One region of the Streptomyces fractus genome, then DNA from elsewhere that is predicted to be linked to it. Evidence: riboswitches for the same ligand, from Rfam matches in the RefSeq annotation. Region 1 holds a riboswitch; the other holds the start of a gene.
The links. A riboswitch is a leader RNA that binds a small molecule or an ion and turns the genes downstream of it on or off. The one in region 1 is predicted to bind glycine.
Positions count from the first base shown of each region.

Region 2: it holds a riboswitch for glycine, as region 1 does, so the genes downstream of both, gcvP (aminomethyl-transferring glycine dehydrogenase) here and gcvT (glycine cleavage system aminomethyltransferase GcvT) in region 1, are expected to answer to the same signal.

Region 1 covers NZ_JBMYHI010000002.1:3,199,960-3,215,230, forward strand. The annotation lists gene ACP4E5_RS16145 (ABC transporter substrate-binding protein) at 1-436, opposite strand, end outside; gene ACP4E5_RS16150 (ABC transporter permease) at 552-1,556, opposite strand; gene ACP4E5_RS16155 (enhanced serine sensitivity protein SseB C-terminal domain-containing protein) at 1,855-2,652, opposite strand; gene ACP4E5_RS16160 (enhanced serine sensitivity protein SseB) at 2,781-3,605, opposite strand; gene ACP4E5_RS16165 (AAA family ATPase) at 3,717-4,337, opposite strand; glycine riboswitch at 4,499-4,611, shown strand; glycine riboswitch at 4,612-4,712, shown strand; gene gcvT (glycine cleavage system aminomethyltransferase GcvT) at 4,776-5,900, shown strand; gene gcvH (glycine cleavage system protein GcvH) at 5,989-6,366, shown strand; gene glyA (serine hydroxymethyltransferase) at 6,375-7,640, shown strand; gene ACP4E5_RS16185 (L-serine ammonia-lyase) at 7,737-9,107, shown strand; gene ACP4E5_RS16190 (type I restriction endonuclease subunit R) at 9,355-12,504, opposite strand; gene ACP4E5_RS16195 (restriction endonuclease subunit S) at 12,504-13,697, opposite strand; gene ACP4E5_RS16200 (type I restriction-modification system subunit M) at 13,694-15,271, opposite strand, start outside.
Region 2 covers NZ_JBMYHI010000002.1:7,634,389-7,649,659, forward strand. The annotation lists rRNA gene ACP4E5_RS36600 (23S ribosomal RNA) at 1-446, shown strand, start outside; rRNA gene rrf (5S ribosomal RNA) at 535-651, shown strand; partial or broken gene clsA (cardiolipin synthase ClsA) at 811-1,420, shown strand; gene ACP4E5_RS36615 (sugar phosphate nucleotidyltransferase) at 1,533-4,028, shown strand; gene ACP4E5_RS36620 (DUF881 domain-containing protein) at 4,117-5,022, shown strand; gene ACP4E5_RS36625 (small basic family protein) at 5,019-5,351, shown strand; gene ACP4E5_RS36630 (DUF881 domain-containing protein) at 5,357-6,319, shown strand; gene ACP4E5_RS36635 (FHA domain-containing protein) at 6,403-7,353, shown strand; gene ftsR (transcriptional regulator FtsR) at 7,381-8,109, shown strand; gene ACP4E5_RS36645 (bifunctional nuclease family protein) at 8,196-8,669, shown strand; gene ACP4E5_RS36650 (MerR family transcriptional regulator) at 8,861-9,481, shown strand; gene ACP4E5_RS36655 (DNA polymerase IV) at 9,528-10,976, shown strand; gene ACP4E5_RS36660 (PRC-barrel domain-containing protein) at 10,919-11,293, opposite strand; glycine riboswitch at 11,417-11,512, shown strand; gene gcvP (aminomethyl-transferring glycine dehydrogenase) at 11,698-14,583, shown strand; gene ACP4E5_RS36670 (DUF5999 family protein) at 14,635-14,835, opposite strand; gene ACP4E5_RS36675 (hypothetical protein) at 15,213-15,271, opposite strand, start outside.

The DNA.
Region 1 (15,271 bases):
CCTTGGAGGTGATCGGCGAGCCGTCCTCCCAGGTGATCCCGTCCCGCAGGTGGTACGTGTACGTCTTGCCGCCGTCGGTGATGTCGGCCTTGGACTTGGCCAGGTCACCGACGAGCTCGGTGGAGGCCGCCCCCGGCTTGGGCGCGTAGGTCACCAGTTGGCGCGTGTAGAACCGCATGAAGTCCCACGACATGCCGTAGTAGGCGCGCTGCGGGTCGGCGGAGTCGAGGTCCTGCTTGCCGACCATGCGCAGCGTGCCTCCCTTCTTCGTCGAAGGGTTGGCGATCTTGTTGTACGCGGCGTCGTAACCGGCGCCCTTCGACGAGTCCTTGGAGTCGTTGCCGTCTCCGCCACCGCACGCCGTGGTCGACACCAGAGCCGCGACCACGAGGGCGGCACCGGCTGCGAGCCGTCGTTTCGAGGAACCTGTGGGCATTTTCTCGTAACCTCCGAGATCGCGGTCCCGGACACCTGCCGGAGAACCATGGAGTCAAGCCACCTGACGGTGCTGCAGGGGCAGTTCTGTGAAAGCCAGTTGGACTTGTACGGCGTTACCGGGTGCCCTTCGGGTCGAGGGCGTCGCGCAGCCCGTCGCCGAAGAGGTTGAACGCGAGAACGGTGATGAAGATCGTGACACCCGGGATGACCATGAACATCGGGTCGTGCTCGTACGTCTCCAGGGCGTCGCGGAGCATGCCGCCCCAGGAGGCCGTGGGCGGCCGGACACCCGCGCCGAGGAAGCTGAGCGCCGCCTCGGTGAGGATGTTGGTCGGGATCATGAGCGTCATGTAGACGACGATCGGCGCGACCAGGTTCGGCAGCAGTTCGCGGAACAGGATGTGCCGCGAGCCACCGCCCAACGACCGTGCCGCCTCGACGTATTCACGCTCCCGCAGGGAGAGCGTCTGTCCTCGGACGATACGGCCGATGTACGGCCATCCGAAGAATCCGATGACGAGTACCAGTACGGCGATGCGCACCCCGCTGCCGGTCAGGCCGAGCAGGTCGTCCGGGAGCACCGAGACCAGGGAGATGATGAAGAGCAGCTGCGGGAACGAGAGCAGCACGTCCATCACGCGGCTGATCACCGCGTCGATCCAGCCGCCGAAGTAGCCGGCGATGATGCCGAACAGGGTGCCGAGCGCGACGGCGACGATCGCCGCGAGGAACGCGACGAGCAGCGAGATCCGGGCGCCGTAGAGGATGCGGCTGAAGATGTCGCGGCCCTTGTTCGGTTCGAGGCCGAACAGGAAGTCGCTGCTCACGCCGCCGAGCGCGCCCTGGGGCAGGTTCGTCAGCGGGTCGAGCTTGTCCTGGTGGAACTCGTTCGGCGGGTGGCCGAGCATGCTGACGATGAGCGGCGCGAAGACCGCGACCAGGACCAGGAGTACGACAACGATGCCACCGCCGAGGGCGACCTTGTCACGCTTCAGCCGGTTCCAGGCGATCTGCTTGAGCGACCGTCCCTCGACCTTGCGGTCTCCGTCTCCCTTGGCAGGCTCGACCGGTGCGCTCGGTTCCGCTTCCGCGCTCGTGTCGTGCAATGGTGCCGTCATCGTGGCAGGGACCCCTCTCAACCGGCGGTGACCGGCCCGCACTTGCCGCTGTGGCGGCGTGGTTCAGTCCGTCGTACACAGAGGCGAAGCCCCCTTGGAGCGGGAGTCTTCAACCTGGGTGTGATCTGTTGCCAGACTTGACGGCGAAAGGATGCCTAAACGTGATGCAGGCTGGGGTGTTCCGTTATCCGGACTGCCGTGAACGGGGGCCGGACGGTGGGCAGTTGGGACGCGAGGGGCGAATCCCGCCTTTGACCGGTCGAGTTGGGGCGGAACCGGCTATGTTGCCCCGCCGCTTTCAGTACGTCGCGCCGTAGGGCGGCGGATACCCGTAGCCCCCGCCGACCTGTCCCGCGGGGGCGGCGTGCGCCTCCCGGTCATAGAACGGACGCGCTTGCCGCAGCCACATCGCCACCGGGTCGTACTCGTCCGACATCGCGACCGTGGAGACCGGGAGGCCCTCGGGGACCGCCGGGATGGACTGCTGCATCATGGCGCGGACCGCGTCCACGGACGCCGGGGACGTGTCGTAGACGTCCAGGCCGATGGCCAGGTAGGGCGCGCCCAGCGTGGGCTGGACCCAGGCGCGGCGCAGCGAGCGGATCGCCGTCGTACGGTGCGCGTTCTGGGTCAGGACGGCGTAGAACTGGGGGATCTCGATCGCGGGTTCGGACAGGCGCAGCGGGCCCGCCGGCTGGCGGTCCAGGCCGCCCGCGATGCGGCGCAGGTCGAGCCACGGGATGCCGACGCCGCCGCCCGGCGCGTGCGGGTTCAGCCAGAGCCCGTAGTGGTCCGGGTAGAGCGTGCGCGCCGCGTCGACCCCGCTCACCACCTCGTACGCCCGCGACCAGCCGGAGGCGGAGAGCTCCTGGGCGGACGTGACGCAGGGGGCGTACGAGAAGCCGTCGACCTCCATGTTCCCGTACTGGGCGTCAGGGGATCCGGCCTGGCCGTGCCAGAGCAGCATCCAGACCTGCCCGGCCGCGGGGTCGGCGAGGGCCTTGAGGAGCGCCTCGTACGCGTCGTAGCGTCCCGGCGTCACCTGGCGCAGCATGTGCTCGACCTGTCCGGCCGCGGCCGTGCCCGACGCACTCACCCGTAACCGCCCCTTCGGCTCTTCAACTACGTCCGTGTTCCCATACGTGGCCGGAGAGCGAAGCGCCGACCGGTCACGTCATGAAACCAGCTTAAGCGGCGATACTGACACCGACTTGACGGACGCCGTCACCCTTCTCGTACGTAGAACGGCCGTACGTGTGTACGCAGCCAGTCCGCGACCGGGTCCTGCGTCACATCCAGGAACACCAGGTTGACGGTCCAGGCCACCGGCGCACGGCCCAGCGCCCGCCCCAGCGCGTCCAGCGGAAGCTCCCGCGCGCCCCCCGCGGCGCCGGCCGCCTGCGCCAGTTCCACGCCGATGAACAGGGACGGTTCCGCGTCCTCCACGGTCGCGAGGCAGCGCCGGGCGCTCAGCACCGTGCCGAGCCCCTCGAACTCCTCGCGCACCGCGGCCAGGAAGTCCATGGGGTCGACCTGCCAGTCGGGCTCGCTCAGCACCACGCGGCCGCCCGTCGCCGGGCCGTCGAGCGGCGTGCGCCCGCTGCGGGCCAGTTCGGCGACGGCCGGCGGCGGCAGCGGGACGCCGACCGTGCCGTCCGGGTTGACGGCGATGCCGACCTGCGGCGGAAGGCCGCGCGCGAACTCGACGGCCGGGGCCACCGTGCAGTCCATGCGGCCACCGGTGACCGCCATGAACTGCTGCTCGGAGCTGAACACGGGGACGTAGGCCTGGCCCCCGATCTCCAGGCTCGGCAGATCGAGGTCCCTGCTGGCGTTCGAACCGCCCCGGGGCAGCGGGATCCACACGTGGCTACGGCCGAGCGCCTCGACGATCCGGCCGCCGGCGGCGCTCCCCGCCTGCTGGCCGATGGCCGCGGCGAGGACCTCCTCCAACTCGTTGACGGGCCAGCCCTGCGCGGGGTGGGCGAAGCCGCCCTCGTGCCCCTGGGCGTGACCGTGACCCGGCTCCGGGGTGCCTGGGAACTCCATGACTGCCATCAACCTCTGCCGTTCTGCCCGCTGCTGTGCCCGCCCGACCTTAACTCGTACACACAACGGGACACGGTGCGGTTCCTTCCGCTTGCACCAGGGACGCCGGCGTCAGTCGCCGAACGTGATCCCTCCCAGCGCCTCCATCGCCGCCCGGTCGAGCAGCACCGCCGACGCCATCCCGGCCGGCAGGTTCCCCCGCTCCGTCGCGCTGACGAGCGCGCCCACCGCCCGGCGGTGCCGGGCGAACGCGTACCGGGACACCCCGCGGCCGCGGTCCCGCTGCCCCTCAAGGGCCGTGTCCGCCGGTACGTCGAGCAGCATCAGGTGGACGGCGGCCCCGCGCCGCCGCGCCGTGCGGGTCACCCAGCGGCGCACCCACGCCTGCGTACCGCAGTCGTGCACGACGACGCTCGCGCCCGAGCGCATCGCCCGGCGCAGCCCCACGTAGTGCGCGACCCGGACCAGCGGGCGGTACAGCGCGTACGGCACGCGGCGCGGCATGCGCGCGGCCCAGCGCTCGCGGGTGTCCTGCGAGTCGATCCGGATCTCCGTGACGGCCCGCCGCATCAGCGTCGACTTGCCGCTGCCCGGCAGGCCCGAGAGCACGACGAGGTCGCCCGCCGCGAAGGCGAGCCGGTGCGGCGTGTGACCGCGCCGGCCCCGCAGGTCCCGCACCGAGCGCTGCCCGGGGATCCGCACCCCCGCCACCACGGACGCCGAACCCGACACCGCATACGCCCCCGCGACTGCCTTGTGCACCGTGATCGTCCTCCCCGTTCCGGTCACGCCACCGTTGCCCCTCAAGTGTAAAGAGAAGGTAATGCACCTCAAGGGGTTTCCCTGTCGGACAGGCATGCAATGATGTGCGCGCAAACTGCATACCGGCCGCTTGAATCCGCGCGGGAGAGTTCCGGGCCTCGTACAGAACCATTGACGAGTGCCCGGGCGCCGAAGGAGCAAGTCCCTCCCTTGAATCTCTCAGGCCCCGTACCGCGCGGGCGAGGCAGATCTGAAAAGTGGGGCGTCCTTGTGACGCGGCGCCCCCACCCAAGGTGCAAGCCCCTCGGGGCGAACCTCTCAGGTTCCGATGACAGATGGGGAGGACGTCTCGCGCGCGTTTTTTCGAGACTCCGCCATCGCCGTCATGCCACCGGGAGCACACCAGCTATGACCCGCACCACCGCACTGGACGCCCTGCATCGTTCGCTCGGCGCGACGATGACCGACTTCGCCGGCTGGGACATGCCGCTGCGCTACGCCAGCGAGCGCGACGAGCACAACGCCGTGCGCACCCGGGCCGGTCTCTTCGACCTGTCCCACATGGGCGAGATCACGGTGACCGGGCCACAGGCCGTGGACCTGCTCAACCACGCCCTCGTCGGCAACATCGGCTCCGTCGGCCCCGGCCGCGCCCGCTACACCATGATCTGCCGCGAGGACGGCGGGATCCTCGACGACCTGATCGTGTACCGGCTCGGCGAGACCGAGGCCCCCGAGTACATGGTGGTCGCGAACGCGGGCAACGCGCAGGTCGTGCTCGACGCCCTCACCGAGCGCGCCGCCGGCTTCGACGCCGAGGTCCGCGACGACCACGACGCGTACGCGCTGCTCGCGGTGCAGGGCCCGACCTCCGCCGCGATCGTGAAGTCCGTCACGGACGCGGACCTCGACGGCCTGAAGTACTACGCGGGTCTGCCCGGCACCGTCGCCGGTGTGCGGGCGCTCATCGCGCGCACCGGCTACACCGGCGAGGACGGCTTCGAGCTGTTCGTCTCCCCGGCCGACGCCGAGAAGCTGTGGCAGGCGCTGACCGAGGCGGGCGCCGAGTACGGCCTCGTCCCCTGCGGCCTGTCCTGCCGGGACACGCTGCGCCTGGAGGCGGGCATGCCGCTGTACGGGCACGAGCTGACGACCGAACTCACGCCCTTCGACGCCGGGCTCGGCCGCGTCGTGAAGTTCGAGAAGACCTCGCACGGCGACGACTTCGTGGGCCACGACGCGCTCAAGGAGGCCGCCGCGAAGGCCGAGGCCAACCCGCCCCGCAAGCTCGTCGGCCTCATCGCCGAGGGCCGCCGCGTCCCGCGCGCCGGGATGTCGGTCGTCGCGGACGGCCAGGTCATCGGCGAGGTCACCTCGGGCGCCCCGTCCCCGACGCTCGGCAAGCCGATCGCCATCGCCTACGTCGACCCGGCGCACGCCGAGGCGGGTACGGCCGGCGTCGGCGTCGACATCCGCGGCAAGCACGAGCCGTACGAGGTCGTGGCCCTGCCGTTCTACAAGCGCCAGAAATAGTTCCTTCCAAAGCGCCAGAAGCAGCCCGGCCGCCCGTCGGCGCACCCACCGTCACCAGCACCTTCCCGCGTACAGGAGAATTCGCATCATGAGCAACCCCCAGCAGCTGCGTTACAGCAAGGAGCACGAGTGGCTCTCGGCCGTCGAGGACGGCGTCGCCACGATCGGCATCACGGAGCACGCGGCCAACGCGCTCGGTGACATCGTGTTCGTCCAGCTCCCCGAGGTCGGTGACACCGTGACCGCGGGCGAGACCTGCGGCGAGCTCGAGTCGACCAAGTCGGTCTCCGACCTGTACTCCCCTGTCAACGGCGAGGTCACCGAGATCAACCAGGACGTCGTCGACGACCCGGCGCTCGTCAACTCGGCCCCGTTCGAGGGGGGCTGGCTGTTCAAGGTCCGGCTCGCCGACGAGCCGAAGGACCTGCTCTCCGCCGACGAGTACACCGCTTTCTCCGGGAGCTGACCGCACCGATGTCCGTACTGAACGAATCCCTGCACGAGCTCGACCCCGAGGTCGCCGTCGCGGTCGACGCCGAGCTGAAGCGCCAGCAGTCGACCCTCGAAATGATCGCGTCGGAGAACTTCGCCCCGGCCGCCGTCATGGAGGCCCAGGGCTCGGTCCTCACCAACAAGTACGCGGAGGGCTACCCCGGCCGCCGCTACTACGGCGGCTGCGAGCACGTCGACGTCACCGAGCAGATCGCGATCGACCGCGTGAAGGCGCTGTTCGGCGCCGAGTACGCGAACGTGCAGCCGCACTCGGGCGCCTCCGCGAACCAGGCCGCCCTGTTCGCCATCGCCAAGCCGGGCGACACGATCCTCGGCCTGGACCTGGCGCACGGCGGCCACCTCACGCACGGCATGCGCCTGAACTTCTCCGGCAAGCAGTTCAACGTGGTCCCGTACCACGTGGACGACGCCGGTCTGGTCGACATGGCCGAGGTCGAGCGCCTCGCCAAGGAGCACCGGCCGAAGGTGATCATCGCCGGCTGGTCCGCGTACCCGCGCCAGCTGGACTTCGCCGAGTTCCGTCGCATCGCCGACGAGGTCGAGGCGTACCTGTGGGTCGACATGGCGCACTTCGCGGGCCTCGTGGCCGCGGGCCTGCACCCGAACCCGGTCCCGTACGCCGACGTCGTCACGTCCACGACGCACAAGACGCTCGGCGGTCCGCGCGGCGGCATCATCCTCGCCCGCAACAAGGACTTCGCGAAGAAGCTGAACTCGGCGGTCTTCCCGGGCTTCCAGGGCGGTCCCCTTGAGCACGTGATCGCGGCCAAGGCCGTCTCCTTCAAGGTCGCGGCCTCGGAGGACTTCAAGGAGCGTCAGCAGCGCACGATCGAGGGCGCCCAGATCCTCGCCGAGCGTCTGACGACCCCGGAGTCCCGCGCGGCGGGCGTCAACGTCCTGTCCGGCGGCACGGACGTGCACCTGGTCCTCGTCGACCTGCGCGAGTCCGAGCTCGACGGCCAGCAGGCCGAGGACCGGCTCCACGAGGTCGGCATCACGGTCAACCGCAACGCGGTCCCGAACGACCCGCGCCCGCCGATGGTCACCTCCGGCCTGCGGATCGGCACGCCGGCCCTCGCCACCCGCGGCTTCACCGCCGAGGACTTCCGCGAGGTCGCCGACGTGATCGCGCTCGCGCTTCAGCCGTCCTACGACGCCGAAGCGCTGGGGGCCCGGGTCACGGCCCTGGCCGACAAGCACCCGCTGTACCCGAACCTCGGGAAGTAGCACACAGCGGGCCCATACCTCGGGGCACCGCGCACACTGGAGAGTGCGCGGTGCCCCGCACCATGTACGTACCACCCTTCCCTCCGGAGGAGTCCCGTGGCCATCTCGGTCTTCGACCTGTTCTCGATCGGCATCGGCCCGTCCAGCTCGCACACGGTCGGCCCGATGCGCGCGGCCCGCATGTTCGCGCGGCGCCTGAAGAACGAGGGCCTGCTGGCCCACACCGCCTCCGTCCACGCCGAGCTCTACGGCTCCCTGGGCGCGACCGGGCACGGACACGGCACCCCGAAGGCGGTGCTGCTCGGCCTGGAGGGCGACTCCCCGCGCACCGTCGACGTCGAGAAGGCCGACGAACGCGTCGAGACGATCAAGGAACAGGGCCGCCTCAACCTGCTCGGCGCGCACGAGATCCCGTTCACGTACGACGACGATCTCGTGCTGCACCGCCGCAAGGCCCTCCCGTACCACGCGAACGGCATGACGCTGTGGGCGTACGACGCCTCCGGCAAGGAACTGCTCACCAAGACGTACTACTCGGTGGGCGGCGGCTTCGTCGTCGACGAGGACGCTGTCGCGGGTGAGAACCCGATCGTCCCCGACGACACCGTGCTCAAGTACCCCTTCCGCACCGGCGACGAGCTGCTCCGCATCGCGCAGGAGACCGGTCTGTCGATCCCGGCGCTGATGCTGGAGAACGAGAAGGCATGGCGCACGGAGGACGAGATCCGTTCCGGGCTCCTCGACATCTGGCGCGTCATGCAGGCCTGCGTCTCGCGCGGCATGTCCCACGAGGGCATCCTGCCCGGCGGCCTCAAGGTCCGCCGCCGCGCGGCGAGTTCCGCCCGCAAGCTGCGCGCCGAGGGCGACCCCGTGGCCCACGCCATGGAGTGGATCACCCTCTACGCGATGGCCGTGAACGAGGAGAACGCGGCGGGCGGCCGGGTCGTCACGGCCCCCACGAACGGCGCCGCGGGCATCATCCCCGCCGTCCTGCACTACTACGTGAACTTCGTGCCGGGCGCCGACGAGGACGGCGTGATCCGCCTCCTGCTCACCGCCGGCGCGATCGGCATGCTCTTCAAGGAGAACGCCTCCATCTCCGGCGCCGAGGTCGGCTGCCAGGGCGAGGTCGGCTCCGCCTGCTCGATGGCGGCCGGCGCCCTCGCCGAGGCGCTCGGCGGCTCCCCCGAGCAGGTCGAGAACGCGGCCGAGATCGGCATGGAGCACAACCTCGGCCTGACCTGCGACCCGGTCGGCGGCCTCGTCCAGATCCCGTGCATCGAGCGCAACGGCATGGCGGCGGTCAAGGCCGTCACGGCCGCGAAGATGGCGCTGCGCGGCGACGGCTCGCACAAGGTGTCCCTCGACAAGGTCATCAAGACGATGCGGGACACCGGCGCGGACATGTCCGTCAAGTACAAGGAGACGGCGAGGGGCGGCCTCGCGGTGAACATCATCGAGTGCTGAGGCAGCCCGCCTGAGCTGCTGTTTCCTGCGTTTCGGGGAGTTGCGGGCGTTGATCGATAGATCGGGCTCGCACTCCCCAATCGCTCCCCAGGCGGGCGGATTCTCCCCAGGGACTCCCCCACAGGGAGGGGCGGATCGGTGCCCCTCCCGCCCCTGCTTACCAGGGGAAACGCAGATGGTTCGGTCACGCTGAGTGCTCCAGTGGGGACCCGGCTGCGAGTCAGGCCCCGGCGACGTACTGGCGCGCCTACGACTCCGCCTGCTGACCGATCGCTGCTTCATAGAAGGCATCCGCGAGAGCGACGATGATCGAGTTGATCGCCGGCCCGTCGGTGAAGAAGTAGTCGGCCATCGTGTTGTGGGCGTCTTGGTTGTCCGCGACCGCCTCCGTGACAGCCGCCTGGAAGTCCGGTGACTCCAGGAACTGCTTCTTGGAGTTGACCTTGGTCTGGTTGATCAGGTCCGGATCGGTGAGCAACCGCTGGACGAGCCCCTGCACGAACTCCCGGATCTGGTACTGGGCGAACGTATCGGCACCGAACAGGTCGTTCATCTTGTCTATGACGACCTGGAGCGCGACGTACTTCGGATCCTTCTTCGCCCCCGTGCCGGCGCCGCTGATGCCCTTCAGCTGTCCTTCACCCGCGAGCGAGATGTCGACCGCGATCGCCTTGTTGTGCTTGACCCCGACCAGCACCACGTTGGAGAGGTCGACGTCGGCGGCCCAGGCGGACTCTGCGATGACCTTCTCCAGCAGGCGCAGGAAGATCGAGAGCATCTCCATGTAGGGATCGCCGTAGTCGACGATCTGGGACATGAAGTCGTAGAGGCGTACGTAGGTGGAGACGTCCTTGCGGAACAGGTCGAGGGCATTGAGGGCGACCTTGTCCTCTTCCTCGATGGCCCGCGCGTAGCGGCGCCGGAAGTCGTGTTGTGCCGGGCTGATCGCCGCTGAGAGCGCGTTGTTGCCCTTCCGAGCCACCCACAGCTCGGCGACCTTGCGGACGTCGTCCTCGGTGTAGATCCCGGCCTGGGCGAGCTTGTTGGACAGGTGAACGACCACGTACGGGTCAGTCTCGGTCTCCAAGGTCGCGTTCTTGAAGTACGGCTCGAAGGCCTTCTTGATGTCCTCAGGTTTGTTGACGAAGTCGATGACGAACGTCTTGCGCTTCTGCTCCCCGCCCGCGGTGCGGTGGGTGCGATTGAGTCGCGAGAGCGTCTGCACCGCAGTAACGCCTGACAGCTTCTTGTCGACGTACATCGCCGAGAGCAGGGGCTGGTCGAAACCGGTCTGGAACTTGTTGGCGACCAGCATGATCTTGTACGTGTCGCCCTTGAACGCGGCCGCCAGATCGGTCCCAGCACCGGGGTTCATGTTGCCCTCGGTGAACTCGTCATCCTTCGACGGCTGTGGGCCCCAGTCGCTGTGCCAGGTCTCGTTCTCGGGCATCGTCACCCCGCCGGAGAAGGCGACCAGGGTGCGGTAGTTGTAAGAGGCGTCTTCGGCGCGGCGCTTGTCGATGTAGGCGTCTATCGCAAGCTTGTACTTGACCGCGGACTTACGCGAGTCCGTCACCACCATCGCCTTCGCCTTACCTTCGAGGAGGTAGGCGACATTGGCGTGGAAGTGCTCGACGATGATCTGCACCTTCTGGCTGACGTTCGTCGGGTGGAGCTGCACCCACCGCATCAGCCCCTTGCGAGCGGCGGCCTCCTCGACCTCTCCTCCGTCACCATCGCCGGCCTCGGCCTTGCCGGCGATCTTCAGCGCAGTGTCGTAGGACTGATAGCCCTTGAGGACATCGAGGATGTAGCCCTCCTCGATCGCCTGCTTCATCGAGTACAGGTGGAACTCGCGCGGCTTCCCGTCGGGTCCCTTGCGGCCGAACAGTTCGAGGGTCTTGTTCTTCGGCGTTGCCGTGAAGGCGAAGTAGGAGATGTTCTCCGACTCGGCCCGCTCGGTCATCTCCGAAGCCAGCACGGACTCCACATCGACCTCGCCGCCCTCCTCGATCTCCTTGACCTCTTCGGCTGTCAGCACCTGCTTCAGCCGCGAGGAGATCTGCCCTGACTGGGAGGAGTGCGCCTCATCGGCGACTACGGCGAACCGCTTGCCCTTCAGTCCCGCGTCGGACCGGATCTCGTCCAGCGCATGCGGGAAGGTCTGCACCGTCACCGCGATGATGAGCTCACCGTGCTTCAACGCCTGCGCCAGCAGACCCGACTTCGACTTCGCACCGGCCTTGCGGACGTCTTCGGGGCTGATCGTCGCGACGATCTTGCCGGTGCCGTCGATCTGTCGAATCGCGTCCTGCAGCTGGGAGTCGAGCACGGTGCGGTCCACGACCACGATGACCGAGTCGAAGACCTTCTCGTCCTCGATATGCAGCCGAGCCAGCCGGTGGGCCGTCCAAGCGATGGTGTTCGTCTTACCCGACCCGGCCGAGTGCTCGATCAGATACCGCTGACCAACACCCTCTTCCCTCACCGCGTCGACGATGCTCGTCACAGCCTCCCACTGGTGGAACCGCGGGAAGAGCATGCTCGTCCGCCGCACCGAAGCGCCGGTAGTGACGTCCCACTCCTCCTTGGTCTGCACGATCATCAACCGACCGATGATGTTCAGCCAGGCGTGCTTTTCCCAGACTCGTTCCCACAGGTAAGCCGTCGACGACCGCCCGTCCTCACCCGGCGGGTTGCCGGCGCCGCTGTCGAATCCCACGTTGAACGGCAGGAATTGGGTCTTCTCCCCCTCCAGCCTCGTGGTCATCGCTGCCAGGTCGTTCGAGACCGCGAAGTGCACCAGCGCCCGGTGGCCGAACGACAGCAACGGCTCCGGCCGCCCGTTCGTCAACGGATTCCGCTTCTGTTTGTACTGATTGATCGCTTCGTCCAGCGACTGTGTGAAGTCGGTCTTCAGCTCGACCGTGGCCACCGGCAGCCCGTTGACGAAGAACACCAAGTCGAACGTGCGCTGGTCGGCGGTGGAGAAGTGCACCTGCTGCACTACTCGCACCCGCATGGCCTCGTAGTGCGCCGTGGTGGTCGCGTTGAGGGAGGTCTCGGGGCGGAACTGCGCCATCTTCAACCGGCCGCCACCGATGTACTGCACTCCGTTACGCAGGATGTTCAGCGTCCCACCGCCGTGTTCCAACGGCCGGTCGAGCGCCGCGGTCAGCACATCGAGGAACTTCTCCTTCGAACCCGCCGCCTTCAGCGCCTTCTCGTACGCCGGCTTCTGCGTCGCCTCCAGCCATGCGTACAGATCTTCCGGGAACAGCGCCCGCTCACGGTCGTACTCGCCGCCGTCATGGTCGTTCACCGAGTGGAGCCAGCCGTGCGCCTTGAGGTAGTCGCAGATCTCCCTCTCGAAGACCGCCTCGTTGTGGTCGGCCATTACGCCGCCTCTCGTACGTCGATCTGGCCTGTCACTGCTGCTGTGATCAGTGCCGCTCGACGCTCCTGAGCGAGTTCGATGAACCGCTCGGACTCAGCGATCAGTGTGTCGGTCTTCTGGTCCTGCTCGGCCAGGTGCGCTGCGATGCGGTGCTGCTCTTCGACCGGCGGCAGCGTGAGAGGCAACCGACCGAACGTCGCCCAGTTACGAAAGTCGACGCTTCGTTCACGCACATTCGGAGCCTGCGTGGCGAGAAAGCCACTATGCCCCAGATATCGGAGCAAGCGCGAGATGTATACCAGGTCGTCTCCAGCGGTTGCTTCACATACGTGATAAACGGGCGTGGCGTTTCCATGGCTATCGGATACTCCCACAGCGCCCGCAAACCCGTCGAGGGCGTGGAACACCAGGTCTCCCGGCCGGATCTCTTGGTATCCGTGCTCGGTATTAGAGAAGGTATAACCGTCCTCCCGACGGTTACTTCGAAGGGTCACGACGCCATCCCGAAAGGCAGTAACGACGCCTAGACCCGCGACCGCAGGGCGCGAGAGGGGCCGGAGTACCCGCTTGACCGTTGTGTGGCGCCCCACAGCCGACGCCCCCAGAAGAACATCGATTTCTGCGTCGCGCCGCTCGCTGAGCATCTCGATCAGTCGCTTCTGTTCCTCGATGAGTGTGCTGATGCGGGCCGTCTCGCGATCGAGGAAATCAGCGATGTCGCGCTGCTCCGGCAGCTCTGGGAGCGGGATCTGAACCCGTCCAAGGCGTTTGCGTGGGATGCGCTGGCGTGTGGCCCCATCCTGAAGGCTCTCCATGAAACTACGGCTTGGTGCAGCGTTGATAGCGTGGGTGACGTAGCGCCGGTCCGCTTTGGTTTCGTCGCAACGGAGCACTGCAACATCGACGACGGTTACGGCGCGCCCAATCCCAGGGGGGATAATGCAAGCCCGACCCAACGGGTCGGGCATTCTGGCAATGAGGACGTCGCCAGCCCGCACAGGCGAGCAGTTGAGTCGACCGAAAGTCTCTACATTGATGCGCCGGTCCGACCGGTCACGAAAGAAACCATCTCCGACATCTGCCAATTGGAGGAGTCGAATCTCGCCGTCTGGATCTTGGTCCTTACTCTCCACCCAGTCGCCGTCGTGAAAACCGCCCGAAACAGCGAGCGAAGCGACAGATGCTTGCTTCACTTCTCTACCTCCCTCAGCAGGTCGAGAATCTTGGAAACCTGTTTCTCGAGGTCGGCATCGATCTCGGCAAGAGGGCGGGGCGGCACGTATTTGTAGAAGTGGCGACTGAAAGGGATCTCGTAGCCGGCCTTAGTCTTGCCCCAGTTGATCCAGGCGTCAGGAACGTGCGGCTTAACCTCCGCGTCAAAATATGCCTGAATGACCTCGCGCTCCCCTGCCGCACCAACGGTTGAGCCGCCATAAGCGAAGGGAACATTTTCCGTTTCACGCTTCTTCGACTCAGGCTTGGGGTTGCCCTTACGGTCGACGACAGGATTCCCGTCCTCATCGAGCAGGGGTCGCTCGACGGTGATTGTCCAATAGCCAAACTCGTCGTTACGCAACACCTTGGAGAAGTCAGGGTCGGCGTCCTCGAAGTCGGCGTACAACCGCACGACCTCGGCGCGGTCATGGTCGCTGATCTCCCGTCCCTTGGCCCCGAGGTTCTTGCGCATCTTGGTCCAGAACGACGTGCCGTCGACAAGCTGGACCTTGCCCTGACGGTCGCGGTGCTTGGCGTTGTCGAGAATCCAGATGTAGGTGGCGATGCCGGTGTTGAAGAACATGTTGGCCGGCAGAGCGACGATCGCCTCGACGAGGTCGTTCTCCAGCAGCCACCTGCGGATGTTGGAGGGGCCAGATTCGGCAGCGCCGTTGAAGAGCGGCGAGCCGTTCATGACGATGCCGACGCGGCCACCGCCGTCCTCGGGTGCGCGCATCTTGTGGGCCAGGTGAAGCAGGAAGAGCATCTGGCCGTCCGAGGTCGCGGGAAGTCCAGGCGCGAAGCGACCGTAGGGGCCAGCGGAGTCGCGCTCCGCCTGGACCGCCTTGGCGTACTGCTTCCAGTCCACCCCGTAGGGCGGGTTGGACATGCAGTAGTCGAACTGGCGGCCTTTGAAGGCGTCGTCGGTGAGCGTGTTACCGAAGGCAATATTGGTCGCGTCGTGGCCCTTGGCAAGCAGGTCGGACTTGCAGATGGCGTACGACTGCGGGTTGTACTCCTGGCCGTACAGACTCAGCTTCGCGTCGGGGTTCTCAGCGAGTAGGTGCTCCTCTCCAAGGGAAAGCATGCCGCCGGTGCCGGCAGTGGGGTCGTATAGCGACCGGATGATGCCACCCTCGGTGAGGTCGACGTCCTTCTCCGCGAAGAGCAGGTCGACCAAGAGCCGGATCGCGTCGCGCGGTGTGTAGTGGTCTCCAGAGGTCTCGTTCGCGGCCTCGTTGAACTTGCGAATGATGTACTCGAAGGCGTCGCCCATGTCGGAGTTCGACACCACATCGGGGTGTAGGTCAATGGCCCCGAAGGACTTGACGATCTCGCGAAGGAGCCCGGCCTTCTCCAGGGCCAGGATCTCCTTCTTGAAGTCGAAGTACTCAAACACGTCCACGTCGGCGGAGAACCGATCGATGTAGTCGGCGAGGTTGTCCGCCAGCCCGTCCGCATCGGCCAGCAGGTTTGCGAACTCGTAGTTGGAGGTGTTGTAGAACGTCCGCCCTGTGGCCTTCTTGACCTCGATCTTGAGCCGGTTCGGATT
Region 2 (15,271 bases), 4.4 Mb from region 1:
CTGATCTTCCCCAAGAGTCCATATCGACGGGATGGTTTGGCACCTCGATGTCGGCTCGTCGCATCCTGGGGCTGGAGTCGGTCCCAAGGGTTGGGCTGTTCGCCCATTAAAGCGGTACGCGAGCTGGGTTTAGAACGTCGTGAGACAGTTCGGTCCCTATCCTCTGTGCGCGTAGGAATATTGAGAAGGGCTGTCCCTAGTACGAGAGGACCGGGACGGACGAACCTCTGGTGTGCCAGTTGTCCTGCCAAGGGCATGGCTGGTTGGCTACGTTCGGAAAGGATAACCGCTGAAAGCATCTAAGCGGGAAGCCTGCTTCGAGATGAGTATTCCCACCCCCTTTGAGGGGTTAAGGCTCCCAGTAGACGACTGGGTTGATAGGCCGGATCTGGAAGCACCGTAAGGTGTGGAGGTGACCGGTACTAATAGGCCGAGGGCTTGTCCTCAGTTGCTCGCGTCCACTGTGTTGGTTCTGAAACCACGAACAACCGTCGTAGCCATGTGCCACGGCTCCGGTTGATAGTTTCATAGTGTTTCGGTGGTCATAGCGTGAGGGAAACGCCCGGTTACATTCCGAACCCGGAAGCTAAGCCTCACAGCGCCGATGGTACTGCAGGGGGGACCCTGTGGGAGAGTAGGACGCCGCCGAACTAATTTTATAGAAAAGCCCGGGCCGGGATACGGTCCGGGCTTTTCTGTGTTCAAGGGCCGTAACCGAGCGTTACGGCGACCCCCGGTAGCTCTCGCTGGTCGACACTGAGGGTAAAGTCGGGGGGTATCGTTGGTTCGTTCCCCACAGGAGGCCCCCGGGTGGAGGTCCAGGAGACCCGTGTTCAGACGGACAGGGTCCTCACCATCCCGAACATCCTCAGCATGGCGCGTCTCGTCGGCGTGCCCCTCTTCCTGTGGCTCATCCTGCGCCCTGAGTTCGGGGGCCCCAAGAGTGATGGCTGGGCGCTGCTCGTGCTGGCTCTCAGCGGCGTCAGTGACTATCTCGACGGGAAGCTCGCGAGGCGCTGGAATCAGAATCAGCAGCCTCGGCCGGCTGCTCGACCCGGCCGCTGACCGGCTCTACATTTTGTCCACGTTGGTGGGTTTGACCTGGCGTGACATTCTGCCCATTTGGTTGACCTCCGTACTTTTGGCGCGGGAGCTGCTTCTTCTGGTGATGGTGGGGATCCTCCGGCGCCACGGCTATCCGCCGCCCCAGGTGAACTTCCTCGGGAAGGCAGCGACCTTCAACCTGATGTACGCGTTCCCCTTGCTGCTTCTCAGTGACGGAACGGGCTGGATCCACGAACTCGCTGCTATTTTCGGATGGGCGTTCGCCGGATGGGGTACGACGCTGTACTGGTGGGCAGGGATCCTCTACGTGGTTCAAGTCCGCCGGCTTGTCCGGGCGGACTCCATGGCCGATTGAGCTCGCCATTGCGTGTTGGCAGAGGCCAGATGGCCCGCCGTGACAAGTGCGGGTCATTCCGGGCGGGCGAAGTCGGCTAGACCGTCGTCTCTTCAAGGAGGACGCTTCCGACATGAAGGCCGTCGTGATGGCCGGAGGCGAAGGCACACGCCTTCGCCCCATGACCTCGAGCATGCCCAAGCCGCTCCTGCCTGTGGCCAATCGGCCGATCATGGAGCATGTGCTCAGGCTGCTCAAGCGGCATGGGCTCAGCGAGACCGTGGTCACCGTGCAGTTCTTGGCTTCACTCGTCAAGAACTACTTCGGGGATGGCGAAGAGCTGGGAATGGAGCTCACCTATGCCAACGAGGAGAAGCCACTCGGCACTGCCGGCAGCGTGAAGAACGCTGAGGAAGCGCTGAAGGACGACTCCTTTCTTGTCATCTCGGGTGACGCCCTCACCGATTTCGACCTCACCGAGCTCATCGAATTCCACAAGGAGAAGGGCGCGCTCGTCACCGTCTGTCTGACGCGTGTGCCCAATCCGCTGGAATTCGGTATCACCATCGTCGACGAGGAGGGGAAGGTCGAGCGCTTCCTCGAGAAGCCGACCTGGGGGCAGGTCTTCTCGGACACGGTGAACACGGGCATCTATGTGATGGAGCCCGAAGTCTTCGACTACGTCGAGGCCGATGTTCCGGTGGACTGGTCCGGAGATGTCTTCCCGCAGTTGATGAAGGAAGGCAAGCCCATCTACGGCTATGTGGCCGAGGGGTACTGGGAGGACGTCGGGACACACGAGAGCTATGTGAAGGCCCAGGCCGACGTCCTCGAAGGAAAGGTCGACGTCGAACTCGACGGGTTCGAGATCTCGCCCGGTGTGTGGGTCGCCGAAGGTGCCGAGGTGCACCCGGACGCCGTGCTGCGCGGACCGCTCTACATCGGCGACTACGCCAAGGTCGAAGCGGATGTGGAGATCCGGAAGCACACGGTCGTCGGTTCGAACGTCGTCGTGAAGAGCGGGGCGTTCCTGCACAAGGCCGTCGTGCACGACAACGTCTATATCGGGCGGCACTGCAATCTGCGGGGCTGTGTGGTCGGAAAGAACACCGACATCATGCGGGCCGCGCGGATCGAGGACGGCGCCGTCATCGGCGACGAGTGCCTCGTCGGCGAAGAATCGATCGTCCAGGGCAATGTGCGGGTCTACCCGTTCAAGACCGTGGAGGCCGGTGCCTTCGTCAATACGTCGGTCATCTGGGAGTCGCGTGGGCAGGCCCATCTGTTCGGGGCGAGGGGCGTCTCCGGGATCCTGAACGTCGAGATCACGCCGGAGCTGGCCGTACGGCTCGCGGGGGCGTACGCGACGACGCTCAAGAAGGGGTCGACCGTCACGACCGCGCGCGACCACTCCCGTGGTGCGCGTGCGCTCAAGCGGGCCGTCATCTCCGCGCTCCAGGCCAGCGCCATCGACGTACGGGATCTGGAGAACGTGCCGCTGCCCGTGGCGCGGCAGCAGACGGCGCGGGGCAGTGCCGGCGGGATCATGATCCGTACGACGCCCGGGGTGCCGGACTCCGTCGACATCATGTTCTTCGACGAGCGCGGGGCGGATCTTTCGCAGGGCAGTCAGCGCAAGCTGGACCGGGTGTACGCGCGGCAGGAGTACCGCAGGGCGTTCCCCGGGGAGATCGGCGACCTGCACTTCCCGTCGAGCGTCTTCGACTCGTACACGGGGTCGTTGCTGCGCAACGTCGATACGACGGGGGTCGCGGAGGCCGGGCTGAAGGTCGTCGTCGACGCGTCGAACGGGAGCGCCGGGCTCGTGCTGCCCAGCCTTCTCGGGCGACTCGGTGTCGACTCCCTGACGATCAATCCCGGGCTCGACGAGTCGCGGCCCACGGAGACGGCGGACGCCCGCAGGTCCGGGCTCGTACGGCTGGGGGAGATCGTGGCGTCGGCGCGGGCCGCCTTCGGGGTGCGGTTCGACCCCGTCGGTGAGCGGCTTTCGCTGGTCGATGAGAAGGGGCGGATCGTCGAGGACGACCGGGCGTTGCTCGTGATGCTCGATCTTGTCGCGGCGGAGCGCAGGAGCGGGCGGGTCGCGCTGCCAGTGACCACGACCCGTATCGGCGAGCAGGTCGCCGCTTATCACGGGACGCAGGTCGAGTGGACGACGACGTCGCCCGACGACCTGACGCGCGTGGGGCGTGAGGACGGGGCGATCTTCGGTGGGGACGGGCGCGCCGGGTTCATCATTCCCGAGTTCAGCAGTGTGTTCGACGGTGCCGCGGCCTTTGTGCGGCTCATCGGGCTCGTCGCCCGTACGCAGCTGACCCTCAGCCAGATCGACGCGCGGATTCCGCGGGCGCACGTGCTCAAGCGGGATCTGGCGACGCCGTGGGCCGTCAAGGGGCTCGTCATGCGCCGCGTCGTTGAGGAGGCGGGCGAGCGGTCCGTGGACACGACCGACGGAGTGCGGGTCGTGGAGGCCGACGGGCGCTGGGTGATGGTGCTGCCCGACCCGGCCGAGGCCGTCACCCATCTGTGGGCCGAAGGACCGGACGACGCCTCCGCGCAGCAGCTGCTCGACGAATGGTCGGCCGTTGTGGACAGCGCCGGCCGCTGACCCGGATATCCGCTGCTCGACGCCTATTTCGGGCGTCGAGCAGCGGGACAGTGGGGTCGTTGCGTGGTAGGGGCCGCGACGTGCGACGATGTGCGGCATGCCGCAGCAGCCCCCCAAACGGAGCACCCCAGAGCGCCCCGCGCGCCCCGACGCCTCCATGTCGCTGCTGACCAACGTCATGGATCACAGCCTGGACGACGGGTACGCGGAGGCCACCGCGCGCAAAGAGGCGCTGGGCCAGAGCGGTCTGCCGAAGACGCTGCGGGCGAAGCTGGGGCTCGCGGCGGGACTCGTGCTCGCCGCGCTCGTGGTGACGGTGGGCGCCGCGCAGGCCCGCGTCGCCGCGCCGGTGGTGGCCAAGGAGCGCGAGGAGCTCATCAACCGCATCGACCGGGAGACCGAGTCCGCGGACAAGCTGGAGGGACAGGTCGACTCGCTGCGCGGGCGTGTGGGCGAGATGCAGCGCGAGGCGTTGAAGAAGCACGGTGGCGAGCAGGGGGAGTTGGCGGGGGTGCTCTCCGGCGCCGTCGCCGTGCACGGCCCCGGTGTGAAGCTCGTCGTCGACGACGCCAAGTCGGCCACCACGGGCGACGGGAGCGGTCCGCGCGAGAGCAACGGTTTCTCCGACACCGGCCGCGTACGTGACCGGGACATGCAGCGCGTCATGAACGGTCTCTGGCAGTCCGGCGCCGAGGCCATCAGTATCAATGGGCAGCGCCTCACCTCGCTGTCCGCGATCAGGGCCGCGGGTGACGCGATACTGGTCGACAACAAGCCGCTGGTGCCGCCGTACACGGTGCTCGCGGTGGGGGACGGGCAGCGGCTGAGCACGCGGTTCCAGAACAGCGCCGACGGTCTCTACCTGCACGCGCTGCAGGAGAACTTCGGGGTCAGGACCAGTATTTCGGCCCAGGACGACATCAAGCTTCCTGCCGCCCCCAGCGTGATCGTACGTACAGCACAGCCGAGAGCAGAGCAGAAGGGCACATCGTGATCGCCGTACTGGGCCTCGTCGTGGGAGTCGTGGTCGGTCTTTTCGTCCGGCCCGAGGTTCCGGCGGTCGTCGAGCCTTACCTCCCCATCGCCGTCGTCGCGGCGCTGGACGCGGTGTTCGGGGCGCTGCGCGCCATGTTGGACGGGATCTTCGACGACAAGGTGTTCGTCGTCTCGTTCCTGTCGAACGTCGTCGTGGCCGCGCTGATCGTCTTCCTGGGCGACAAGTTGGGCGTCGGCGCGCAGCTGTCGACCGGTGTCGTCGTGGTGCTCGGCATCCGCATCTTCTCCAACGCGGCCGCGATCCGGCGGCATGTGTTCAGGGCGTGAGGCCGATGAGTAAGAACGAGAACGAAGAGAACGCCGAGAGCCGCGAGAACGTGCGGAGCGGGCAACCGGACGGCGAGACCGAGCAGTTGCGCAGGGAGCTTCCTGCCGAACTGCCTGCCGAGGTGCCGCCGGAGAGCCGTACGCCGGAGGTGGGGCAGGAGCCGGAGGAGTCGGAGTCGGGTCCGGCTGAGTCCGAGGCGCCCGAGGCGGAGCCGGTCGGCCCGGACGTCGTCGAGCCCGAACTGACCGGGCGGCAGCGGCTCGTGAAGGGTCTGTGGCCGCCACGCGCGTCGCGTGCCCAACTCATCATGGCTGTGCTGCTGTTCGTCCTGGGGCTCGGGCTCGCCATCCAGGTGCGGTCCACCAGCGACAACAGCGCCCTGCGCGGTGCGCGTCAGGAAGATCTCGTTCGCATCCTCGATGAACTGGATGATCGAACTCAGCGTCTTGAGGATGAGAAGCAAGGTCTCGTGGACCAGCGCACCGAGCTGGAGAGCAGTTCGGACCAGGCCGACGAGGCCCGCAAGCAGACGGCCGAGAAGCAGAAGCAGCTCGGCATCCTGGCGGGCACGACGGCCGCGCAGGGGCCCGGGATCACCATGACCGTCACCGACACGAAGGGGGCCGTGGAGGCGGACATGCTGCTCGACGCCATCCAGGAGCTGCGCGCCGCCGGCGCGGAGGCGATCCAGGTGAACGATGTCCGTGTCGTGGCCAACACGTATCTGACGGACGGCAGTGGCGGGAAGGGGATCAGCGTGGACGGGCACCGGATCAGCCGTCCCTACCGGTTCAAGGTCATCGGCAAGCCGCAGGACCTGGAGCCGGCCCTGAACATCCCCGGGGGTGTGGTGCAGACGCTCGAGAAGGAGCAGGCCACGGTGGCCGTGAGCCGCTCCGGCAAGATCGTCGTGGATGCCTTGCGATCGGCGCAACGGCCTGATTACGCTCGGTCGTCCTCGGAGTGAAGCCGGGGGTGCATGGTGGATACCGTGCGAGGGCATGACGTTGCGGGGGGTCGCCGCAGCAAGGGTGGTGTGCGTGGTGGAAACTGTTTGGCGGATACGGACGTTGTGAGGGTGTCCGTGTCAATCATGTACGCGATGTACGCCGATGTGTGCAGTCAGGGTTCGTCCTGCCCCACGGGCGGGTCTGTTTCGGTCAAGGGGAATCGCCCGTGAAGTTGTTTGCGAAGTTGTTCGGCAAGAGCGCGCGTGAGGACGCCCGTCATCGCGCGCCGCGGCAGGGAGACGTGCCGGAGACGCAGGTGGGTGAGCGCCCGCTGTTCCGGGACCAGGTCGCCGGAGACAATTCGGGCGGACAGGGCGCGTCGTCTGTTGACCCTGCCGGTTCCGGCCGCATAGGTTTCGGAGAACCGTCAACCTCAAGTACGGGTGGAGGGTTTACCCCCGACCCGTACGCGTCCCACGCCCCCGCGGGGCAGCCGCGGCAGGAGGATCCGTCCATGTCGGCCCTGGTGTGTACGAGGTGCGGAAACCAGAACGGGGAGAACAGCCGGTTCTGCTCCAACTGCGGTGCGCCGCTGCGTGGCGGCGCGACGCCGGAGGGGCCGTCGGAGACGACGTCCACGATCTCCATCTCCGGCCTCGAGTCCTACGACCCGGAGGCGACGGGTCAGACGCAGCTTCCGGCCCTCTCGCCCGAGGCGCAGGCGGCGGTCGACGCGCTGCCGCTGGGCTCGGCGCTCCTGGTGGTGCGGCGCGGTCCGAACTCGGGCAGCCGCTTCCTCCTGGACGGCGAGCTGACCACCGCGGGGCGCCACCCGCAGAGCGACATCTTCCTGGACGACGTGACCGTGTCGCGTCGCCACGTGGAGTTCCGTCGCCTGCAGGACGGCTCGTTCACCGTCGCCGACGTCGGCAGCCTCAACGGCACGTATGTGAACCGTGAGCGCATCGACTCGGTGACGCTGAACAACGGGGACGAGGTGCAGATCGGCAAGTACCGGCTGGTGTTCTACGCGAGCCAGCGCGGTATCTGAACCGTCCGCGACCCTTCAGGAAGGTCCATGCTGCACACGACGAGTGGCGGTGCCCCAGGGGGTACCGCCACCACGGACAGTCGGCTGATGAGCATCGGCACCGTACTGAACGTGCTCCGAGAAGAGTTTCCCGAAGTCACCATCTCCAAGATCCGGTTCCTTGAGTCCGAAGGCCTCGTCGAGCCCCGGCGGACGCCTTCGGGCTACCGGAAGTTCAGCCCGGACGATGTCGAGCGGCTCGCCCATGTGCTGCGTATGCAGCGGGACCACTACCTGCCGCTGAAGGTCATCAAGGAGCAGCTCGACGCCCTGGAGCCGGGCGAGACGCTGTCCGTGCCCGCGCCGGGACGCCCCGGCGACGCGGAGGACGGCGACGACGTGCCGACGGCCGCGCGGGTCGGCCGGGACGAATTGCTGGCCGCCGTCGGCGTCGAGGAGCACGAGCTCGACGAATGGGAGTCGTACGGGCTCCTCACACCCCTGCCCGACGGCGGCTACGACGCCTCCGCCGTGTTGGTCGCCGAGCTCATCGGCGAGCTGGCCCGGTTCGGGATCGGGCCGCGGCACCTGCGGGTCATGCGGGCGGCCGCGGACCGGGAGGCCGGCCTGGTGGACCAGGTGGTGGCCCCGCTGAAGGTGCACCGCAACCCGCAGACGCGGGCGCATGCCGAGGCCCGTGCCAAGGAGCTGGCGGGCCTCACCGTGAGGCTGCACTCGGCACTTGTGCAGACCGCGCTCGGGGTGCGTCTGCCCTGATCGCGGGCGCGGGTGAGCACCGATGGCCCGGTCCTCGGTGGATGCCCGACTACCCAAACCGACCGGGCACGTCCTAGGGTTGCTGTGTGAACGAGCTCGACGTCGTAGGTGTCCGGGTCGAAATGCCCTCCAACCAACCGATCGTGCTCCTGCGTGAAGTGGGAGGCGACCGGTACCTCCCCATCTGGATCGGACCGGGGGAGGCGACCGCGATCGCCTTCGCCCAGCAGGGCATGGCGCCCGCGCGTCCGCTGACGCACGACCTTTTCAAGGATGTCCTTGAGGCGGTCGGCCAGGAGCTCACGGAAGTGCGCATCACGGACCTGCGCGAAGGCGTCTTCTACGCGGAGCTGGTGTTCGCGAGCGGGGTCGAGGTCAGTGCCCGCCCGTCGGACGCCATAGCCCTGGCGCTGCGCACCGGTACGCCGATCTTCGGCAGTGACGGGGTCCTGGACGATGCGGGGATCGCGATCCCCGACGAGCAGGAGGACGAGGTGGAGAAGTTCCGCGAGTTCCTCGACCAGATCTCTCCCGAGGACTTCGGCACCAACAGTCAGTGACCTCCAGGACGACGGCCGGACCGGCCGTCGAGCGGCGGCGCCGTCGGGACATTCGGCTAGCCTTTCCCGGCGGTGGGTCACGGGAAACCACTCTTAGGGTGATTATCACTCGGCGTGCCTAGTGTGGCGTTCGTTGACGCACCCCCTGTGACTGCCTACCGTCGACAAGGCAGGTCAATGAGGAGGTCGGCGTGAGAAGCAGCGGCGACGGTACGGCGACGGGCGGTCCGTACCTGTTTGACGGCAGCGCGGCCGATCACACTCCGCAGCGCCCGCAGGCCGTGCCTGTGGTGGCGGGGGAGAGCGGCTCGGCCGCTTCCGAGCAGCTGGGATACCGGGGGCCGACGGCATGTGCGGCGGCCGGCATCACCTACCGGCAGCTCGACTACTGGGCCAGAACCGGCCTTGTGGAACCCAGCGTGCGCTCCGCGTACGGATCGGGGACACAGCGGCTCTACAGCTTCCGGGACGTGGTCGTCCTCAAGGTCGTCAAGCGTTTCCTGGACACGGGCGTCTCGTTGCAGAACATCCGGACCGCCGTGCAGCACCTGCGCGAGAGCGGCTTCCGGGATCTGGAGCGGATGACGCTGATGAGCGACGGCGCGACCGTGTACGAGTGCACGTCGCCGGACGAGGTGCACGACCTGCTCCAGGGCGGCCAGGGGGTCTTCGGGATCGCCGTGGGCGTCGTCTGGCGGGACGTGGAGGCCGCGCTCTCGCAGCTGCACGGCGAGCGTGTGGACACCGGCGAGACGATCGTGCCGCCGAACCCGACGGACGAGCTCGCGAGGCGGCGGGGCAGGGCCGTGTGAGGTCCGTACGGCCCCGTTGTCAGTGGCGTAGGGCAGCATCGGTGATGTGAGAACCGCGCCCACGATCCTGCATCTCGACATGGATGCCTTCTACGCCTCTGCGGAGCAGGCGGCGAAGCCGAGCCTGCGCGGGAAAGCGGTCGTCGTGGGCGGGCTGGGTCCGCGCGGCGTGGTGGCCACGGCGTCGTACGAGGCGCGGAAGTTCGGGGTGCACTCGGCGATGCCGATGGGGCAGGCGCGCAGGCTCGCGCCGCACGCCGCCTATCTGGTGCCGCGTTTCCGGCTCTACCGGGAGATCAGCGAGCAGGTGATGGGTCTCCTGGGCGCCCTTTCGCCGCTCGTCGAGCCGCTGAGCCTGGACGAGGCGTTCGTCGATCTCGAGGCCGGTGAGGCGGCCTGGGACGCCGCGTCGGCGGAGGCCGTGGGGCGTCGGCTGCGGGCCGACATCCGGCGCGTGACCGGGCTGACCGGGTCCGTGGGGCTCGCCGCGTCCAAGATGCTCGCGAAGATCGGTTCGGAGGAGGCCAAGCCGGACGGGCTCGTGCTCATACGCCCCGGTACCGAGCGCGCGCTGCTCGGGCCGCGGTCCGTGCGGATCCTGCCCGGCGTCGGGCCCGCGACGGCGGACCATCTGCGGCGGGCCGGGATCCAGACCGTGGAGGAGATCGCGGGGGCCGGTGAGGACGAGCTGGTGCGTCTCCTCGGCAAGGCGCACGGCAGCCACCTGTACGAGATGGCGCTCGCCCGCGACGAGCGGCCCGTCGTCGCCGAGCGGGACTCCAAGTCCGTATCGGTCGAGGACACGTACGACGTGGACATCCATGACCGGGTGCGGGTCCGGATGGAGGTGCGCAGGCTCGCCGGCCGGTGCGTGGAGCGGCTGAGAGCGGCCGAGCGGTCGGGGCGGACCGTGGTGCTCAAGGTGCGGCGCTACGACTTCTCGACGCTGACGCGCTCCGAGACGCTGCGGGGGCCGACGGACGATCCCGGGGTGGTGCGGGAGGCCGCGGCGCGGTTGCTGGAGAGCGTGGACACGACCGGGGGCGTGCGGTTGCTGGGGGTCGGTGTCAGTGGGCTCGCCGACTTCACGCAGGAGGATCTGTTCGCGCAGTTCGCCGCCGCGGAGGAGGCGGCCGCGGAGGCCGCGGCCGAGGAGCCGGAGGGAGAGGCGGCCGCGGTCGAGCCGGTGGAGGCCGCCGAGCCCGTCGAGCGGAGATGGCTGGCCGGGCACGATGTGCGGCATGCCGAGTTCGGGCCGGGGTGGGTGCAGGGGAGCGGGCTCGGGCGGGTGACCGTGCGGTTCGAGACGCCGTATGCGGTGGTGCCGGGGCGGGTGCGGACCTTCCGGGTCGACGATCCCGAGCTGGAGTCGGCGGATCCGCTGCCGCTGGTGGAAAGAGCCGTCGAAGGTGGGGGAGCCGTCGGCGGGGGCCGCGATCAGGTCGGGTCGTCCTCCGCGCCCGCGACCTTGCCGAACGTGACGTCGGGCGACTGAGGAGCCGTGATGTCCAGACCGTAGTGGTGGTAGAGCTGGAGCTCCTGCTCCGGGGAGAGATGGCGGCCCACGCCGAAGTCGGGGGCGTCCTTGATCAGGGAGCGTTCGAAGGGCACGTGCAGCGTGCCGTCCGTGAAGTCGCTGGGCTCGAGCGGGACGAACGCGTCGCGGCTGAACAGGCCGGTTCGTATCGCGGCCCATTCCGGCACGCCCGTGGCGTCGTCCAGGTACACCTCGTCGATGGTGCCGATCTTGGCCCCGTCGCGGTCGAAGGCCTTGCGGCCGATCAGATTGCGCGGATCGACATCGGTCTGCACGGGCCCTCCAACTGATCGCGATGATCGCAACTCGTCTGTAAGCACTACGAAAGAGCACATTGCGTAAGGCGGCCACTCGGGGGCTCCGGTCAAGTAGCCGCTGGTAGGCTGGCAGACGGCTGCTGACCCCGTGCGGGAGAGTCTTCCGACGGTAGTCGGGGGCGCCGAAGGAGCAAATCCTCCCCGGAATCTCTCAGGCCCCTGTACCGCACGGACGAGGTCACTCTGGAAAGCAGGGCGGGGTGCACGGTTTCCGCTCTCACCGACGGTGCAAGCCGGTGCGTTCCGTGTTCTCGCGGGGTGGGCCGGTGAAGCTCTCAGGTTGAGATGACAGAGGGGGAGGCCGTCCGGGTACCCGCGCCATGGTGCCCCTCGTAGGTCGCAATGACCAGGAGGCCTCCGCAATGACCGCCAACCGTATTCCGCTCTCCCAGCTGGAGCGAGGGATCCCCTTCGAGCAGCGCCACATCGGCCCCGATGAGGCCGCTCAGGCCAAGATGCTCGCGCAGGTCGGCTACGGCTCGCTGGACGAGCTGACCGCGGCCGCGGTGCCCGATGTGATCAAGAGCGCCGAGGCGCTCGACCTTCCGGCCGCCCGCAGCGAGGCCGAGGTGCTGGCCGAGCTGAAGTCGCTCGCCGAGCGCAATGACGTTCTCGGTTCGATGATCGGCCTCGGCTACTACGGGACGTTCACGCCGCCCGTCATCCTGCGCAATGTCATGGAGAACCCGTCCTGGTACACGGCGTACACGCCCTACCAGCCGGAGATCTCGCAGGGCCGCCTCGAGGCGCTGCTCAACTTCCAGACCATGGTCGCCGAGCTGACCGGCCTGCCCACCTCGGGCTCCTCGCTGCTCGACGAGGGCACGGCCGCCGCCGAGGCGATGGCCCTCTCGCGCCGCGTCGGCAAGGTCAAGAACGGTGTCTACGTCGTCGACGCCGACGCCCTGCCGCAGACCATCGCCGTCATTCAGACGCGCGCCGAGCCGACCGGCGTCGAGATCGTCGTCGCCGACCTGAGCGAGGGCATCCCCGCCGAGGTCGCCGAGCGCGGCGTCGTGGGCGTGCTCGTGCAGTACCCGGGCGCCTCCGGCGTCGTGCGGGACATCAAGCCCGTGATCGACCAGGCGCACGAGCTGGGCGCCATCGTGACCGTTGCCGCTGATCTTCTTGCTCTGACGCTGCTCACCTCGCCCGGCGAGCTGGGCGCGGACATCGCCGTCGGTACGACGCAGCGCTTCGGTGTCCCGATGGGCTTCGGCGGCCCGCACGCCGGATACATGGCCGTGCGCGAGAAGTTCGCGCGCTCGCTGCCCGGCCGCCTGGTGGGTGTCTCCGTCGACGCCGACGGCAACAAGGCGTACCGCCTCGCCCTGCAGACCCGCGAGCAGCACATCCGCCGCGAGAAGGCGACCAGCAACATCTGCACCGCGCAGGTGCTGCTCGCCGTCATGGCCGGCATGTACGCCGTCTACCACGGGCCCGAGGGCCTCAAGTCCATCGCGCGGCGCACCCACCGGTACGCCACCCTGCTCGCCGCGGGGCTCACGGCGGGCGGCGTCGAGGTCGTGCACGGCGCGTACTTCGACACCCTCACCGTGCGCGTGCCGGGCAAGGCCGCCGAGGCCGTCTCGGCCGCGCGCGAGGGCGGCGTCAACCTGCGCCTCGTGGACGCCGATCACGTCTCCATCGCCTGCGACGAGACCACCACGCGGGCCCAACTGGGCGCCGTGTGGAGCGCGTTCGGTGTCGACGCGGACATCGAGGCGCTGGACGCCGAGGCCGAGGACACGCTGCCGGGCGGGCTGCTGCGCGAGGACGACTACCTGACGCACCCCGTCTTCCACCAGTACCGCTCCGAGACGTCGATGCTGCGCTACCTGCGCACGCTGGCCGACAAGGACTACGCGCTCGACCGCGGCATGATCCCGCTGGGCTCCTGCACGATGAAGCTCAACGCGACGACGGAGATGGAGCCGGTCACCTGGCCCGAGTTCGGCCAGCTGCACCCCTTCGCCCCCGCCGAGCAGGCGCAGGGTTACCTGACGCTGATCCGTGAGCTGGAGGAGCGGCTCGCCGAGGTCACCGGCTACGACAAGGTGTCGCTGCAGCCGAACGCCGGTTCGCAGGGCGAGCTCGCCGGTCTCCTCGCCGTCCGCGGCTACCACCGGGCGAACGGCGACGAGCAGCGCACCGTCTGCCTCATCCCGTCCTCCGCGCACGGCACGAACGCCGCGAGCGCCGTGATGGCCGGCATGAAGGTCGTCGTCGTGAAGACCGCCGATGACGGCGAGGTCGACATCGAGGACCTGCGCGCCAAGATCGAGCAGCACGCCGAGCAGCTCGCCGTCCTCATGATCACGTACCCGTCGACGCACGGCGTCTTCGAGGAGCACGTCGCCGACATCTGCGCCGCCGTGCACGACGCGGGCGGTCAGGTCTACGTCGACGGCGCCAACCTCAACGCCCTTGTGGGGCTTGCCAAGCCGGGGCACTTCGGCGGCGACGTCTCGCACCTGAACCTGCACAAGACGTTCTGCATCCCGCACGGCGGCGGCGGTCCCGGCGTCGGCCCGGTGGGTGTGCGCGAGCACCTCGCCCCGTACCTGCCGAACCACCCGCTCCAGCCGGCCGCGGGCCCCGAGACGGGTGTCGGTCCGATCTCCGCCGCCCCGTGGGGTTCCGCCGGGATCCTGCCGATCTCCTGGGCGTATGTGCGGCTCATGGGCGGCGAGGGGCTGAAGCGGGCCACGCAGGTGGCCGTGCTCTCCGCGAACTACATCGCCAAGCGGCTCGAGCCGCACTTCCCGGTGCTCTACAACGGTCCGGGCGGGCTCGTCGCGCACGAGTGCATCATCGATCTGCGGCCGCTCAGCAAGGCGACGGGCGTGAGCATCGACGATGTCGCCAAGCGGCTCATCGACTACGGGTTCCACGCGCCGACCATGTCGTTCCCGGTCGCCGGGACGTTCATGATCGAGCCCACCGAGAGCGAGGACATCGAGGAGCTCGACCGGTTCTGCGACGCGATGATCGCGATTCGCGGCGAGATCGAGCGGGTCGCCTCCGGCGAGTGGGCGGCCGACGACAACCCGCTGCGGAACGCTCCGCACACGGCCGGGATGCTCGGCGGCGACTGGGCGCACGCGTACAGCCGGGAAGAAGGTGTCTTCCCGGCCGGAGTGGTCGCTTCGGAGAAGTACTGGCCGCCGGTGCGGCGTATCGACCAGGCGTTCGGCGACCGGAACCTGGTGTGTTCCTGCCCGCCGCTCGACGCCTACGAGGGCTGATCCACTCGGGACTGCGCGGCCGCCGGTCGCGCAGTCCTGCTCAGTCGATCCCTACGCCGCCGTCACGACCCGGCCCAGTGGGCGGTGCGGGGCGATGATCTTTCCGTTGGGCAGCAGCTCGCCGGTGTCCTCGAAGAGCAGGACCCCGTTGCACAGGAGGCTCCATCCCTGCTCGGGGTGGTGAGCCACAGGGAGTGCGGCTTCCCTGTCCTCGGATTCCGCTGTCGGGCAGGCTGGCTGGTGCTGGCACATGGATGGGATCTTTCGCTGCGAAGTGATCTCGATGACGTGGGCTGTGCTTGCTGTGTTCGCTGTACGGGCGGTGCTGGTGGTGCCTGTCGTGCCGCGGCTTGAAGGCTTGTTCATGGCCGCCCCCCGTTTTCGTGAGTTCTGGAACCCAGTGTTGCCCTGTGGGCGTCAATCCGCAGGGATTTCCTTGCAGCGGTCCTTCTGGGTTGGAGACGCATCACCCGTGCGGACGGTTCAGTCCAACTCGACTCTCCCTTCGGGTGGTTAGGAGTGGTCGGTACGGGCTAGTCCGCTCGGGCACGGCTGTGCCCCGCGACCGGACGGCGGACGGCGCGGGGCACGGGCACGGGTGACCGGGGCCGTCGGCGGGCCCCGGTCGGTCAGGCGAGCAGGCCGGCGGGGGCCGGAGCCGGGGCCGGTGTCAGGCGGTGGGTGAGGA